Regions from separate parts of the Roseixanthobacter psychrophilus genome, predicted to be linked through region 2. Evidence: predicted binding sites of a transcription regulator. Region 2 holds the regulator's gene; the other holds the start of a gene.
What was found. The regulator PhoB, encoded in region 2, activates phosphate uptake and scavenging genes when phosphate is short. The targets are predictions, from matches to a motif close to TGTCATNNANCTGTCAT.

Region 1: pstS (phosphate ABC transporter substrate-binding protein PstS) is a predicted target of PhoB. The motif match lies at 3,345-3,361, and genes of this name have one in related genera.

Annotation. Positions count from the first base shown of each region.
Region 1 is NZ_JBAFWT010000008.1:102,488-109,716, reverse strand. It holds gene arsJ (organoarsenical effux MFS transporter ArsJ) at 1-150, opposite strand, end outside; gene V5F77_RS10320 (ArsJ-associated glyceraldehyde-3-phosphate dehydrogenase) at 150-1,190, opposite strand; gene V5F77_RS10315 (arsenate reductase/protein-tyrosine-phosphatase family protein) at 1,278-2,168, opposite strand; gene pstS (phosphate ABC transporter substrate-binding protein PstS) at 2,220-3,248, opposite strand; gene V5F77_RS10305 (arsenate reductase (azurin) large subunit) at 3,536-5,998, opposite strand; gene V5F77_RS10300 (arsenate reductase (azurin) small subunit) at 6,010-6,531, opposite strand; gene V5F77_RS10295 (sigma-54-dependent transcriptional regulator) at 6,703-7,229, opposite strand, start outside.
Region 2 is NZ_JBAFWT010000024.1:31,111-38,339, forward strand. It holds gene pstB (phosphate ABC transporter ATP-binding protein PstB) at 1-682, shown strand, start outside; gene phoU (phosphate signaling complex protein PhoU) at 702-1,430, shown strand; gene phoB (phosphate regulon transcriptional regulator PhoB) at 1,436-2,137, shown strand; gene V5F77_RS18945 (hypothetical protein) at 2,419-2,793, shown strand; gene V5F77_RS18950 (tripartite tricarboxylate transporter substrate binding protein) at 3,020-4,003, shown strand; gene V5F77_RS18955 (GcrA family cell cycle regulator) at 4,246-4,758, opposite strand; gene V5F77_RS18960 (aspartate aminotransferase family protein) at 5,094-6,302, shown strand; gene argF (ornithine carbamoyltransferase) at 6,299-7,228, shown strand.

The sequences.
Region 1 (7,229 bases), on a different contig from region 2:
GAGAAAGGCGAGCGTGAAGGGCGAATAGCCGAGCTTGAAGAAGGTGAAGAGCACGATCATCCGGAGCGCGCCGTCCGTCAGCGTGAAGCCCCAATAGGCGGCTGTCACGATGGCGTAGTTGCGGATGCCGGAGGAGGAGGGGGCTGCCATCACAGCCCCGCCTGTTCGAGATGGCAGGCCAAGTCCACCATACGGCAGGCATAGCCCATCTCGTTGTCGTACCAAGCATAGACCTTGAGCAGGGTGCCGTCGGTCACCAGCGTCGAGGGGCCGTCCACGATAGAGGAGCGGGTGTCGCGGGCATAGTCCGCCGAAACCAAGGGACGCGGCTCGAAGCCGAGGATGCCGTTGAGCGCGCCGGAGGCCGCCTCGGCGAACAAAGCGTTCACCTCCTGCGCCGTCGTCTCGCGGTTGAGCTCGAACACGCAATCGGTGAGCGAGGCGTTGAGCACCGGGGCGCGCACTGCATGGCCGTTCAGCTTGCCCTTCAGTTCGGGATAGATGAGGGCGATGGCGGTGGCGCTGCCCGTCGTGGTGGGCTGAAGCGAGAGCATGGCCGAGCGGGCGCGGCGCAGATCCTTGTGGGGCGCATCCACGACCACGTTGGTGTTGGTGGGATCATGGATGGTGGTGATCTGACCATGGCGGATGCCGATGGCCTCATGCACCACCTTCACCACCGGGGCGAGGCAGTTGGTGGTGCAGGAGGCGGCGGTAACGATGGGGTGCTTCTCGCGGTCATAGAGATGCTCGTTGACCCCCACCACCACGTTGAGCACAGAGGGATCTTTCACCGGCGCGGCGACGATGACCCGCTTGGCGCCGCGCTTGAAGTGGCCTTCGAGCACCTGCGGCGTCAGGAACTTGCCCGTGGATTCCAGCACCACGTCTACGCCAAGATCACCCCAGGGGATGTCATCGGGGGCGGCATGGGAGGAAAAGGACAGGGTCTTTTCCCCGATGCGCACGCTTGCCTCATCAAAAGAGATGGGCGCGCGCCAGCGGCCTTGCACGCTGTCGAATTCAAGGAGATGGGCGATGGCTTCGGCGCCGCCCTTGATCTCATTGAGATGGACAATGTCGAGCCGGTTATTGCCGCGGGGGTCGTTGTCCGGGCGGTGCGCCGCCCCCATGGCCGCGCGCAGCGACAGCCGTCCGATGCGGCCGAGGCCGTTGATCCCTACTCTCATGGCACCGTCAGTCCCTGTGATCTTGAGAAGGTAAGCTTTGCCGCGATGGCCTCGGGCGTCTGGCGTGGCCGGCGGCGTCCGCTGTCGTTACGCGGCTTGTCCCGAGAGCGTGAGGTCCGTCGCGCCCTCCATCTTCCCGATCTCGCCGATGCGTTCCTTGAGCGAACCAAGATCGAGCTGCTCGAACGGCAGGTTGACAAAGGCGGAGACGCGCCCGGCAAGATGGCGATAGGTGGCGAGGAAGGCCGCCTTCTGCTCCACTTCGGTTCCCTTCACCAGGATCGGGTCGGGAAGGCCCCAATGGGCCTGCAGGGGATGACCAGGGAAAGCCGGGCAGATTTCGCCTGCCGCTGCGTCGCACGTGGTGATGATGAAATCCATCTCCGGTGCGTCCGCCACGGCGAACCCGTCCCAGCTCTTGGACGCCAAGTTCACCGTGTCGTAGCCGAGCGATCCCAGCAGATCGAGCGTCATGGGATGCGGCTTGCGTTTCGGTCGGCTGCCGGCCGAATAGGCTCTGAAGCGGCCGCGGCCCTCCCGGTTCAGCAACGCCTCCGCGATCACCGAACGCGCAGAATTGCCGGAGCACACCAGCAGGACACTGTAGACACGATCATTGGCAGCCGCAGGGCGCACCTGCGGAAATGCGGACTGCACGGCGCCGCGCCGAGAGGTGAGCGTGAAGCCCATCTCGCTCATGAGGTGCCCCAGCGCGGGGGCGGCGAGCACAAGGCTCGCCGCATAGATGATGGACCGACCCTCGCGGCGCGCCGTGACAAGGTTGGCGCGTTCAAGCAAAGCGAGATGGGTAGACATTGTGTTGTGCGGCACCGCGAGAAGGCGGGCGATGTCGCCGGCGGGCAAGCCGTAGGGGGCATAGCGCAGCAGGAGGCGATAGGTCTCGAAACGCGTGCCTTGCGACAGCGCATCGAAGATCTTGATCGTGTCTTCCGCGTTGAGCCTCGTTTCATCCATCATTTTCCGCCTTCTCAAACGGCCTGTAGGAAACGCCCGCGCCGTACAGTGCTCTCAGGCCCCGCCCTTAAAGGTTTTTGCCCAATAGTCCTTCACCTGCTGAACCAGAGCCGGCGGCAAGGGAACGTAACCCAGCTCCGAAGCATATTTCTCGCCCTCGCCCAGGGCAAAGCGCCAGAATTCAAAGGTGGCCTGACTGTTGGCGGGAACCTTCGGCTCCTTGTACATCAGCGCGAACGTGGTCGCGGCGATGGGGTAGGCGCCTTCAGCGGTGGAATCGTTGATGATGACGAAGAAGTCCTTCGCATTCGCCCAGTCGAAGCTCATCGCTGCAGCCTGGAACGACGCCGCGCTCGGTGCGATGAACTTGCCCGCCCGGTTCTGCACAAGTCCATAAGCAAGCTTCGCTTGAACCACATACGTATATTCGACATAGCCGATGGCGTTGGCGACCCGCTTGACCTCTGTGGAAACCCCTTCGTTGCCGCGCGCGCCGGTTCCCACCGGCCATGCGACCGCGCTGCCTTCGCCCACCTGCTGTTTCCATTCCGGGCTTGCCTTGGCAAGGTAGGACACCCAGTTGAACGTGGTGCCGGAGCCGTCGGAACGGTGCACCACCGCGATCTTGGCGTCGGGCAGCTTGATGTCGGGATTGAGGGCCTTGATGGCAGGATCAGACCAGGTTGCGACCTTGCCGAGATAGATGTCGGCTAGAAGGGAGCCGGTGAAGCGGATCTGGCCGGGCGCCACGCCCTCCAAATTGTACACGGGCACAACGCCACCGAACACGATGGGGAACTGGCCAAGGCCATATTTCTCCAATTCCTCCGGCTTCAGCGGCTTGTCGGAGGCGCCGAAATCCACGACGCCGTCCCTGATGCGGTTGACCCCCGCAGAGGAGCCCACCGATTGGTATCCGACCAGGTGGCCCGTGCGCTCGCGGAATGTCTCGGCCCACTTCCAGATGATGGGATAGGCAAAGGTGGAGCCGGCGCCCCGTACTTCCGCCGCATGCGCGACAGGCGTGAGCGTGGATAGGGCCGCGAGCGCCGCTGCGGCTGTCAAGGCAAGTATGCGATTCACGGCTGGCCTCCCTTGCGTCCTCCCGACACCCCATTCGGGTGCTGCCCGAATGAGTCATTATGTCGATAGGTATGGACAGATCGATATCCGACGTTCGTGTCAGGCGTGTGACGCCGCGCGGCGCCTGTGCCCATCGGCTCCGGTGGATATGATGTGACCAACCGCATCTTCACCAACCCGACCGAGGAGCGCACGCGCGCCTACATCACCGGCCCGTTGGGCTGAGATGTTTGGCTCGGGGGGAGGGGGACGGCCGACGCCTGGGCGCCGGCCGATGGCGTGCGCCGTCAGACAGGATATTCCTTCGACTTGAAGGTCAGGTGCCGCACCCCTTCAGGTGCGTCCGCGATCTTGCGGATGTTGCCCCACGTCTGCTTGTAGTTGGGGATGATATCCTCATTGACCCCGGCTGAGACCGTATTGCCCTGCACGCCGGTCGGAAAGCCAAACAGCATGAAAGTCTCCTTCCGCTTCGCCGTGGGTGTGGGATAGGCCATGGCCTGGGTCGAGCCGTTCTCGTTGTAGACTTCCACGAGATCCCCGCTCTTCAGGCCGAGTTCGCCCATGTCCTGGGGGTTCATCTCGATGAAAGGATAGGGCCAGCGGTCCATCACCAATTCGTTCTCGACGTCGAGATAGGCGCTCTGCCAGACGAGGTTCGCCCGCCCGTTATTGATGAGGAAGGCGAATTTATCCTTCTCCGCCTGCTTGCCGGGGGCCTGGAGCCCGCGCCATTTGGTTTCGGCGAACACCGCCTTGCCATCGGGCTTGTTGAACTTGCCATCGGCAAACAGCCGCTTGGTGCCGACGATCTTGCCATCTGCGAAGGCCGTGGCGGGCTCCTGGAAGCCGTTGGTGCCCATGGTCCGCAGGCGATCATAGGTGACGAACGTGCCGCCCTTTTCATTCTTGGCGTAGCCGTCCATGAAGGCGTCTTCCTCGGTCTTCCAATCGAAGCCCTTGAACTTGTCCGCCACCTCTGTCTTCCCCATGGAACGGAACACCCGCTCCATGTGATTGGCGATCCGTGCGGCGATGAGGCAATCAGGCATGGCCTGGCCCGGCGGGTCCATGTAGCGTTCGGTGAGGCGCATGCGCCGCTCGCCGTTCATGGAGGTCAGGTTCATCTCGCCGGAGGTGGCGGCGGGCAGCATCACATGGGCCGCCGCGCCGATATGGGTCGGCACGATGTCCACATCGACGCTGAACAGCCCGCCTTTGCGGATGGCGCCCATGATGGCGGCCACCATGGCGTCGCGGTCGCCATAAGGAACCCCATTCATCGCGTCCTTCACGAGGTCCGTGCGGGTCTTGTACGCACGCTTGAAGGCCATGGCGTTCAGCGTGGTCTTGTAATGATCGCAGCCCCAAATGTGGTGCACGCCGCCCTTGCCCTCGATCAGCAGCTTGTCCACATAGGCCGCCGGCCGGCCCACATGGGCGTCGGACGGGCGGCAATAGCCCTCCTGGTGGCCGCCCATGCGCACGCAGCCGCCGCCCGGACGGCCGATATTGCCGGTGGCGAGGGCGAGATTTACCAGCGCCTGATTGGTGCGGTAATTGTCATTGCCCCAGATGAGGCCCTTCTCATAGGCGAACATGGCGCGCCGGCGTGCCGCGCCGGCCTTGGGCTCGGCGATCCATGTGACTGCCTTGATGATATCCGCTTCGCTGAGGCCGGTAGCGCTCGCCGCTTCCGCCACGCTCACCTTGTTCGCGGCCAGGGCCTTGTCGAAATCCTTCGTGGAGGCGGCGATAAAGCCCTTGTCGATCCACCCCTTCTCTGCCGCATAAGTGAGCCAGGCATTGAACAGGATCAGGTCGGTTCCCGAATTCAGCGCGAGATGGAGCACGTTTTCCTTGCCCGCTTCCACCTCGCAGGCATTCGCCGTGACGGTGCGGCGCGGATCAACAATGACGATGCGTGCCTTTGCCACCGGCTCGCTGCCAAACTCCGCCTTCTTCTTGTCGAGAGAGGTTCCGCGCAGATTGGGGACCCAGTGGTTGAGGAAATAATTGGTCTGGGTTTCGAGCGCATTGGTGCCCACCGCCACGAGCGTGTCGGCAAGTTCCGCGTCCTCGTAGCAATTGTTGAGTTCACCCACCCCCATGTCGCGCGAGCCGTGGACTTCGGAATTGTAGGCCGGGCGATTGTGGATGCGGATGTTTTTGACCTTCATGGCGCCGAAATAGAGCTTTCCGGTACCCCAGGTGTTCTCGTATCCGCCACCCGCGCCGCCGTGATCGAAGGCGGACACGAACAGACCGTCCTCGCCTTGTTCCGCGATGACCGCGGCGGTGACCCGCGCGACGAGGTCGAGGGCGTCATCCCAGCTTGTGGGCTGGAGCTGCCCGTAGCGCCAGACTTGAGGATCGGTGAGGCGCTGGAGCTGGGTGTTGCGCTGACGTGAATAGCTCATCTCCGCGATCCGGGCCCCGCGCACGGAGCCGAGGCCGGAATTCACGACGCATGCCTTGTCGGGCTTGATAACGATGTGCACGTCCCGCCCGCTCTGCCTGACGATGTTGTACATGGACGGCGCATACCAAGCGGCGGTTTCTGCCGGCTGCTGCTTGGAAAGATCGACGCCGAAAGCATTCTCGCTCGGTGCCGTGCCGCCCTCGTATCGGGCGTCCCAGCTATAGGCCTTGTAGCCGCAGCCGACGATGCAATAGTGGCAGACGACGTTATGGACGGTCGCATTGGCCGGGATGATGGGCAATTGGCCGATCTGGCGCTTGTAAGCCATGGTGTCCTCCCTCAGAGCACGTTCGAAAGGCGGCCGTAGAGCAGCTCATCCACGCCTTCGGCATAGATGTCGCCCTTCGCGTCCACACGCAGCGCGTATTGCGGCAAGTTCTGCGTTGACTGGCCCCAGATCTGCTGCCCTCCCTTCTCGCAATCGAAACGCGAATAATGGCCAGGGCAGTTCAAAGTCTTGTCTGTCGTGCTGAATGAAAGCGGGAAACCCTTGTGCGGGCAGACGGCGGTGAAGCCGACGATGTCTCCGTCGGGGCCCGCGCCCCCGGGCACACGTGTCCCGAGCTTCAGCAGCACGCCGGGCGCATCGGCGTCCGGATAGGCCACATCCAGCGGCTCGTTGAGCTTCAGGTCGGTCACATTGGCAAGCCGGTTGGCGGGATATTTCACCAGCGCGAGCGAAGGGGCCGCCTTGGCTTGGGCAGGCAGGACGGCGGCGACGGCGGCGCCTGCGGTCGCAAGGCCGGCGCCGGTCAGGAAGCTGCGGCGGCCGGCATCGATGAGGCTCGGACATCTCTTCATGGAAGCTCCTCCCAGAGGGTAGTGGTCCTTTCGGACGCAAAACACCCTGCAGAAGCCGCGCCATGCGGAGCAGGGGAGAGAATTCAATGATTTAAGGCGCGGGCCAAGGCGTGCACGTCCGCCATCCCGAACATGCTGCGGCGCCGTCTGTCCGGAAGTGCGAACGTCGCCTCAGCCGCCGCTGCCGAGGCCGAGGCGGCGCATCTTCTCCCACAGGGTGGTGCGCCCAACGCCAAGCAGCCGGGCGGCGGCGGAGAGTTCGCCCGCGGTCGCGTTCAGCGCCCGGAGGATGTGACGCTTCTCGGCCTCCTGGCGCGCGGATTCCAATGAGCCGATCCGCGCGCCACTGATTGCGCCATCGCCCTTCAGCTCGGGAAACAGATCGCCGGGCATGAGCCAGGGTCCTAGAGCCAGAGCCACGCCGCACTCCATGCGATTGCGCAGTTCCCGGATGTTGCCGGGCCAAGGATGCTGTAGCGCTGCCTCCTCAGCGAGGGCGCTGATCCCTTTCAGGCTGGTCTCGGTGCCGGTGCTAAATTCCGAAAAGAAGCGCTCCATGAGCCAGGGGATATCTTCAAGACGCTCCCGCAGAGGTGGCAGGCGAATGCTGACCGCATTGATCCGATAAAGAAGATCCTCGCGGAATTGTCGGCCGACCACGCGCTGCGCCAGATCGGCGTTGGTGGCCGTCACGATGC
Region 2 (7,229 bases):
CGAGATCCCCGAGAAGCGCGTCACCGCGATGATCGGTCCCTCGGGCTGCGGCAAGTCCACCTTGCTGCGCGTGTTCAACCGCATGTACGATCTCTATCCCGGCCAGCGCGCCGAGGGTGGCGTCATGTTCGATGGGGTGAACATCGTCGGCAAGGACCTGGACCCGACCGTCGTGCGCACGCGCATCGGCATGGTGTTCCAGAAGCCGACCCCGTTCCCCATGTCGATCTATGACAACATCGCCTTCGGCGTGCGCCTGCACGAGAGCCTCAACAAGGCGAAGATGGACGAGCGGGTGGAAAGCTGCCTGCGCAAGGCCGCCATCTGGGAAGAGACCAAGGACCGCCTGCACACCTCGGCGCTCGGCATGTCCGGCGGCCAGCAGCAGCGCCTGTGCATCGCCCGCACCATCGCCGTGCAGCCGGAAGTGATCCTGCTGGACGAGCCCACCTCGGCGCTCGACCCGATCTCCACCTCGAAGATCGAAGATCTGATCGACGAGTTGAAGCAGGATTTCACGATCGTCATCGTGACCCACAACATGCAGCAGGCGGCGCGCTGCGCCGATATCACGGCCTTCTTCTATCTGGGAGAATTGGTTGAAGTCGCGCCATCCGACGTGATCTTCACCAATCCCAAGCAGATCAAGACCCGCGACTACATCACCGGCCGCTTCGGCTGAGCGAACAAGGATCTGCGAGATGTCCGACCATACCGTCTCGGCCTTCGATGCCGAGCTGAAGGAGATCGGCCGCAAGGTCGTCGAAATGGGTGGCCAGTCCGAGCGCATGGTGGCCGATGCCGTCGGCGCCCTGATCCGCCGCGATACCGCCGCCGCCCAGCGGGTGATCCTGCTCGACACGAGCGTCGATCACCTGCAGCGGGAAATCGAGGAAAAGGCCATCCTCTGCATCGCCAAGCGTCAGCCGGTCGCCAGCGACCTGCGTGACGTGGTGGCTTCGATCCGCATTGCTTCCGACCTGGAACGCATCGGCGATCTCGCCAAGAACGTGGGCAAGCGCGTGCTCGCCATCGAAGGGGAATACCATCCCCAGAAGCTGGTGCGCGGCGTCGAGCACATGTCCGACCTGGTGCTTGAGCAGCTCAAGGAAGTGCTGGACGCCTATGCCAGCCGCGACAAGGCCAAGGCCGTGGACGTGTGGGTGCGCGACAGCGGCATCGACACCATGTACACGTCCCTGTTCCGCGAGCTTCTCACCTATATGATGGAAGATCCGCGCAACATCTCGGTGTGCACGCATCTGCTGTTCTGCGCGAAGAACATCGAGCGCATCGGCGACCACGCGACCAATATCGCGGAAACCATCTATTACATGGTGTCCGGCCAGGTATTGTCGGACGAACGCCCGAAGGCGGATGTCTCCAGTGAGACCACCGTTGCTTTCCCGGGGGTTAGCCTTCAGGGGTAAAATCTGTGGCTGCGCGTATCTTGATTATCGAGGACGAGGAACCGCTGACCCTTCTGCTCCGCTACAATCTGGAGTCCGAGGGCTATTTCGTCGAAAGCGTCGGACGTGGCGACGAGGCCGAGACCCGGTTGCGCGAAAGCGTGCCGGATCTCGTGATCCTCGACTGGATGCTGCCGGGGTTATCGGGCATCGAACTGTGCCGCCGCCTGCGCACCCGTCCGGAAACGGAACGCCTGCCAGTCATCATGCTCACCGCAAGGGGCGACGAGACCGAGCGCGTGCGCGGCCTTGCTACCGGGGCTGACGATTATGTGGTGAAGCCCTTCTCCGTGCCGGAACTGTTGGCGCGCGTGCGCGCCCTGCTGCGCCGGGCGAAGCCGGAGCATGTCGCCACCCTACTGCGGGCCGGCGACATCGAGCTGGACCGGGAGACCCACCGGGTGCACCGCTCCGGCCGCGAGGTGCATCTCGGGCCAACCGAATTCCGCCTGCTGGAATTCCTCATGCAGAGCCCAGGACGGGTGTTCTCACGGGAGCAATTGCTCGACGGGGTGTGGGGGCAGGACGTCTATATCGACGAGCGCACCGTGGACGTGCATGTCGGCCGGCTGCGCAAGGCGATCAATCGCGGGCGCCAGTCGGATCCGATCCGCACCGTCCGTGGCGCCGGCTATTCCTTCAACGAGATGTTCGCCCGCGTTCACTGAGCGGATGACGAGGAAGGCCCATGGGTTGACTCATGGGTCTTCGGCCAAGCTTGGGCCTTCGGTCAAGCTAGCGCGGCGCCTGAGCGTAGCCCTCCCGGCCCCGTTCGGAAGCCGCTGGTATGATGCGGTCCGCGCTCAAGGCGGCATCATCCGAAGGTTGCGGTAGGTCATCCCAAACGAGGATATCGGCGTCCTCCCGTGTGATGGCCGCCCGATGGGGCCATGGCTAAACGTGAAGGCAACGGAGGATTTGGCCTCCAGTCTTCACGAGACCCTGCGCTATGGCCCAAGAGTCCCATCCCCTGCCGCCGTTCTCCGCGTCCGTATCCCGCGTGCGGACGGCATCCAACGCCAGCGCCGTGCGCCGCTGGAACGCGCTCCTGGCGGTGTGCCTCGGTGGCATGCTGCTCGCCTCGGCCTTCACCAGCGCTAGGGCGGGTGAGATCTCGCCGCCGCTGAATTGCGCGGAAGCCGCGTCGATCATCGCCCGCTCGGGCGCGGCGATCATCCGCAACTCACCGACCACCTACGACCGCTATGTGCGCGACGGCAGCTTCTGCGGCCCGGATGGGGCCACGACCCCGGCCTTCGTTCCGACCTGGGACAATCCGGATTGTTTCGTCGGATACAGCTGCGGCAATTTCCCTTCGCGCTAGCGCCGGAGCCGCTCAGGCTCAATCGCGCTCGGCGGCGAATCCCGCTCCAACTCTTGGATAGAGAAGGTTCACCGATCAGATGGGCCACTCAATCTGATCGGAACGTGTGCCAGGTGGCGCCGGATCGGCTGCTCCGCTCCTCCAAGCTGCGCCGATGGTCGAATAGGTGAGGGGCTTCTTCCTCAGCGTAATCTTGCCTTAAGATGCGCGCCGAGGAGACCCAAGCATGAAGAAAATCCTAGGCATCGTTGCCGTGGCCGCCACTTTGTTTTCAGGGGCGGCACAGGCGCAGGCGCCCGTGCAGCAAGATTATCCAAACCGGCCGATCCGGCTCGTTGTGCCGTTTGCGGCGGGCGGTTCCACCGACATCGTCGCCCGCATCATCGCTGCGAAGATGAGCGATATTCTCAAACAGCCCGTGGTGGTGGAAAATCGCGGCGGTGCCGGCGGCAATGCGGGGGCAGCCTCCGTCGCCCGCGCCGCGCCGGACGGATACACGGTGCTGATGGGCACGGTCGCCACCCATGCCATCAATCCCGCGCTTTACGCCAAGATGCCCTATGACCCGGTGAAGGATTTCGCGCCGGTCTCGCTGCTGGTGAATGTGCCCAATGTGGTGATCGTCCATCCCTCATTGAACGTGAAGACCACGGCGGAGCTGATCGCGCTGCTGAAGGCCAATCCGGACAAATATGAATATGCCTCCTCGGGCGTCGGCACGCCGCTGCACCTGTCGGGCGCGCTGTTCGAGAGCATGGCCGGCGTGAAGATGACCCATATTCCCTACAAGGGCGCGGGCCCCGCAATGCTCGATGTGGTCAGCGGCAATGTGAAGATCATGTTCGACAATCTGCCGTCCGCCATCGGCCAGATCCGCAAGGGCGCGGTGGTGGGCTTGGCTGTGACCACGAAGGAGCGCTCGCCGGCCGCTCCGGATATCCCGACCGTTTCGGAATCCGGCCTGCCGGGTTATGAGACCTATTCCTGGAACGCGATCTTCGCGCCGGCGGGAACGCCCATGGCCTATATCGACAAGCTGGCCGCGGCGGGCGCGCAGGCGGTTGCCGATCCTGAGGTCAAGGCGAAGCTGGCGGATCTCAGCGCCATCACTGTCGGCAGCAGGCCGGATCAGCTCGCCGCCCACGTGAAGTCTGAAATCGCCAAATGGGCGCCGGTGGTGAAGGCGTCGGGCGCCTCGGTCTCCGAATAATCATCGGCTATCCCGCCCCCCGCCTGCGGGGGGCGGCCATCTAAGACGCTGCCCCGCCTCGCGGGGGCGGCGATCAGGGAGGCGGTGCCGCGCCGGTTGGCGGCGCAAACGCAGTTCCTGTCGACCCGTCCAGGGAGGCCGGGCCCTTCAGCGCACCGGATCACATGCCGGTCTGTAGCGCTCGGCACCTTTTCTTAGGCGTGTCGGTGTCCGCGTCGCGCGCGGGCACCGAATGTGTGATGTCAGATCCGCGCCACCCGCCGGTCGCGCCGGCGATCCTGCGTCGGCTGGTAGGCCATGCGCGCATGGGTCGCGCAATAGGGCATCCCCGAGAGGCTGCGCCCGCCGCAGAAATAGAAGCTCTCCGTCCCAGGCTCGCCGATCGGCCAGCGGCAGGTACCTTCGGTGAGGTTCATGATGGTGCAGCGCTGCCCCATGGCGACGATATTGTCGCCGCCCACCGGACGTGGCGCAGGCGCGGGTGCCACGAAGGCTTCGAGAGCGGGCGCCAGGGCGGTGTTGCCGTTGGTCTGCGGACGTTGCGGGGGCTTGTTCACCGGCGCTTCGGGCCGTGCTTTGCGCGGACGGGCCGCAGGCGCGGTGGATTTCGCCCGGCCGGACAGGCCGAGGCGATGCACTTTGCCGATCACCGCATTGCGGGTGATGCCGCCCAGCTCGCCGGCGATCTGGCTTGCGGAAAGCCCTTCACCCCAGAGCTTCTTCAAGAGTTCGACGCGCTCGTCGTTCCAGCTCATCGCTCTCCTCCTTTGACTCTTCTCCCGCCCCCAGGCGCGCGATGGCGCGCGGGTTCGCAGGGCCCAACGTCACTTGGGGAACAGGCCGCACGACATATCGTGGTCGGCCACGAGCAAACTACAATATGCACGCCCGCCCGCACAGAGTCGGAATGCATTCACGGGCCGTTGTCCCCAAGTGGTTACGATCAGGTTAACCGCCGCGCTCTGTTGACCTCACGCGCGCGATCATTAGAATCCCTTTTTGTCGGGCCGCCCCGCGAGGGCGGCCTTTGGCGTTTCTGATGTCACGCGAAGCGCTCTTCGCTTCGCGCAACCCCAAGAGGAGGGGTCCCGTGATCACCCCCGTTCTGCCGACCTATGCGCGCATCGACCTTGTTTTCGAGAGGGGAGAGGGCTGCTGGCTCGTCACGACGGACGGGCGACGCTTTCTTGATTTTACTGCCGGCATCGCCGTCAACGTGCTGGGTCATGCCCATCCTTATCTGGCGGCGGCGCTCTCCAAACAGGCCGGAAAGCTCTGGCACACCTCCAATCTGTTCCGCATCGTCGACGGCGAGCGCCTCGCGGAGCGGCTGAAGGCGGCCACCTTCGCCGACACCATGTTCTTCACCAATTCCGGTGCGGAAGCGCTGGAGTGCGCCATCAAGATGGCCCGGCGCTACCAATATGTGACCGGCGCCGAGACGAAGAACCGCATCATCACCTTCGAGGGGGCGTTCCACGGCCGCACGCTCGCGACCATCGCCGCCGGCGGCAACCCGAAGTATCTGGAGGGCTTCGGCCCCGACATGCCGGGCTTCGACCAGGTGCCGTTCGGCGATATCGCAGCGGTGAAAGCGGCGATCGGGCCGAATACCGGTGCCATCCTGGTGGAGCCGATCCAGGGCGAGGGCGGGGTGCGGGTGCCGCGGGCGGACTTCCTGCCGCAGCTTCGCGCGCTGTGCGACGCGCACGGCATGCTGCTGGTTCTGGACGAGGTGCAGAGCGGCGTCGGCCGCTCGGGCCGCCTGTTCGCGCACGAATCCGCAGGTATCGTGCCGGACATCATGGCCGTGGCGAAGGGCATCGGCGGCGGCTTCCCCATGGGCGCTTGCCTCGCCACGGAAGCCGCGGCGAAGGGCATGACGCTCGGAACCCACGGCTCCACCTATGGCGGCAACCCGCTCGCCATGGCGGTGGGCAATGCCGTGCTGGATATCGTGCTGGCCGAGGGCTTCCTCGACCGGGTCCAGGCGATTTCCACCCAGCTTGTGCACACCCTCACTGAGATCATGAACCGTCATCCCGCGGTCATCGCTGAGGTGCGAGGTCGCGGACTCCTGCTCGGCCTCAGGGCGCAAGGTCCCGCTGCCGAACTGGTGCTCGCCCTGCGCGAGGAGGGCCTGCTGGCCCCCGGCGCGGGAGACAATGTGGTTCGACTTTTGCCGCCGCTCATCCTCAGCGAGGACGAGATCGCCATTGCCGCCGAAAAGATCGAGGCCGCCTGCGTGCGGATCGAGGACGGCTTGGCAATGGCCCCGGCGAAGGGAGCCGCCGAATGAAGGACAATGGCGTGCGTCATTTTCTCGATCTGACGGAGATCCCGCCCACCGAGCTGCGGCGGGTTCTCGAAATGTCGAAGGACCTCAAGGCCAGGCGGAAGTCCGGCGAACGCGAGCGCCCGCTGGCCGGCAAGTCGCTGGCCATGGTGTTCGACAAGCCGTCCACCCGCACCCGCGTCTCGTTCGACCTGGCCATGCGCCAGCTCGGCGGCGACACGGTGATGCTCACCGGCGCGGAAATGCAGCTCGGGCGCGGCGAGACCATCGCCGACACCGCCCGCGTGCTGTCGCGCTATGTGGACGCCATCATGATCCGCATCCTCAGCCATGAGGATCTGTTGGAACTCGCCGCCTATGCCACCGTGCCGGTGATCAACGGTCTCACGCGCGTGTCCCATCCCTGCCAGGTGATGGCCGACGTGATGACCTTCGAGGAGCACAAGGGCCTGATCACCGGGCGCAAGGTCGCCTGGACCGGGGATTCCAACAATGTGCTGGCGTCCTGGATCCATGCCGCCCACTGCTTCGACTTCGAGTTGAACGTGGCGACGCCGAAGGAATTGTCGCCGCGCCAGGCCCTCAAGGAGTTCGTGAAGAAGACCAAGGCGCGGGTGAAATTCATCCGCGACCCCGAGGCGGCGGTGGAGGGCGCGGACTGCGTGCTCACCGACACCTGGGTCTCCATGGGTGACAAGGAGGCCGAGCGGCGCCACAATCTGCTGAAGCCTTATCAAGTGAATCGCGCGCTGATGGCGCGTGCCAATCCTGGCGCCATCTTCATGCACTGCCTGCCCGCCCATCGCGGGGAGGAAGTGAGCGACGAGGTCATGGACGGCCCGCAGTCGGTGGTGTTCGACGAAGCGGAGAACCGCCTGCATGCCCAGAAGGGCATTCTGGCCTGGTGCTTCGATACGCCCTCCGCGTGAG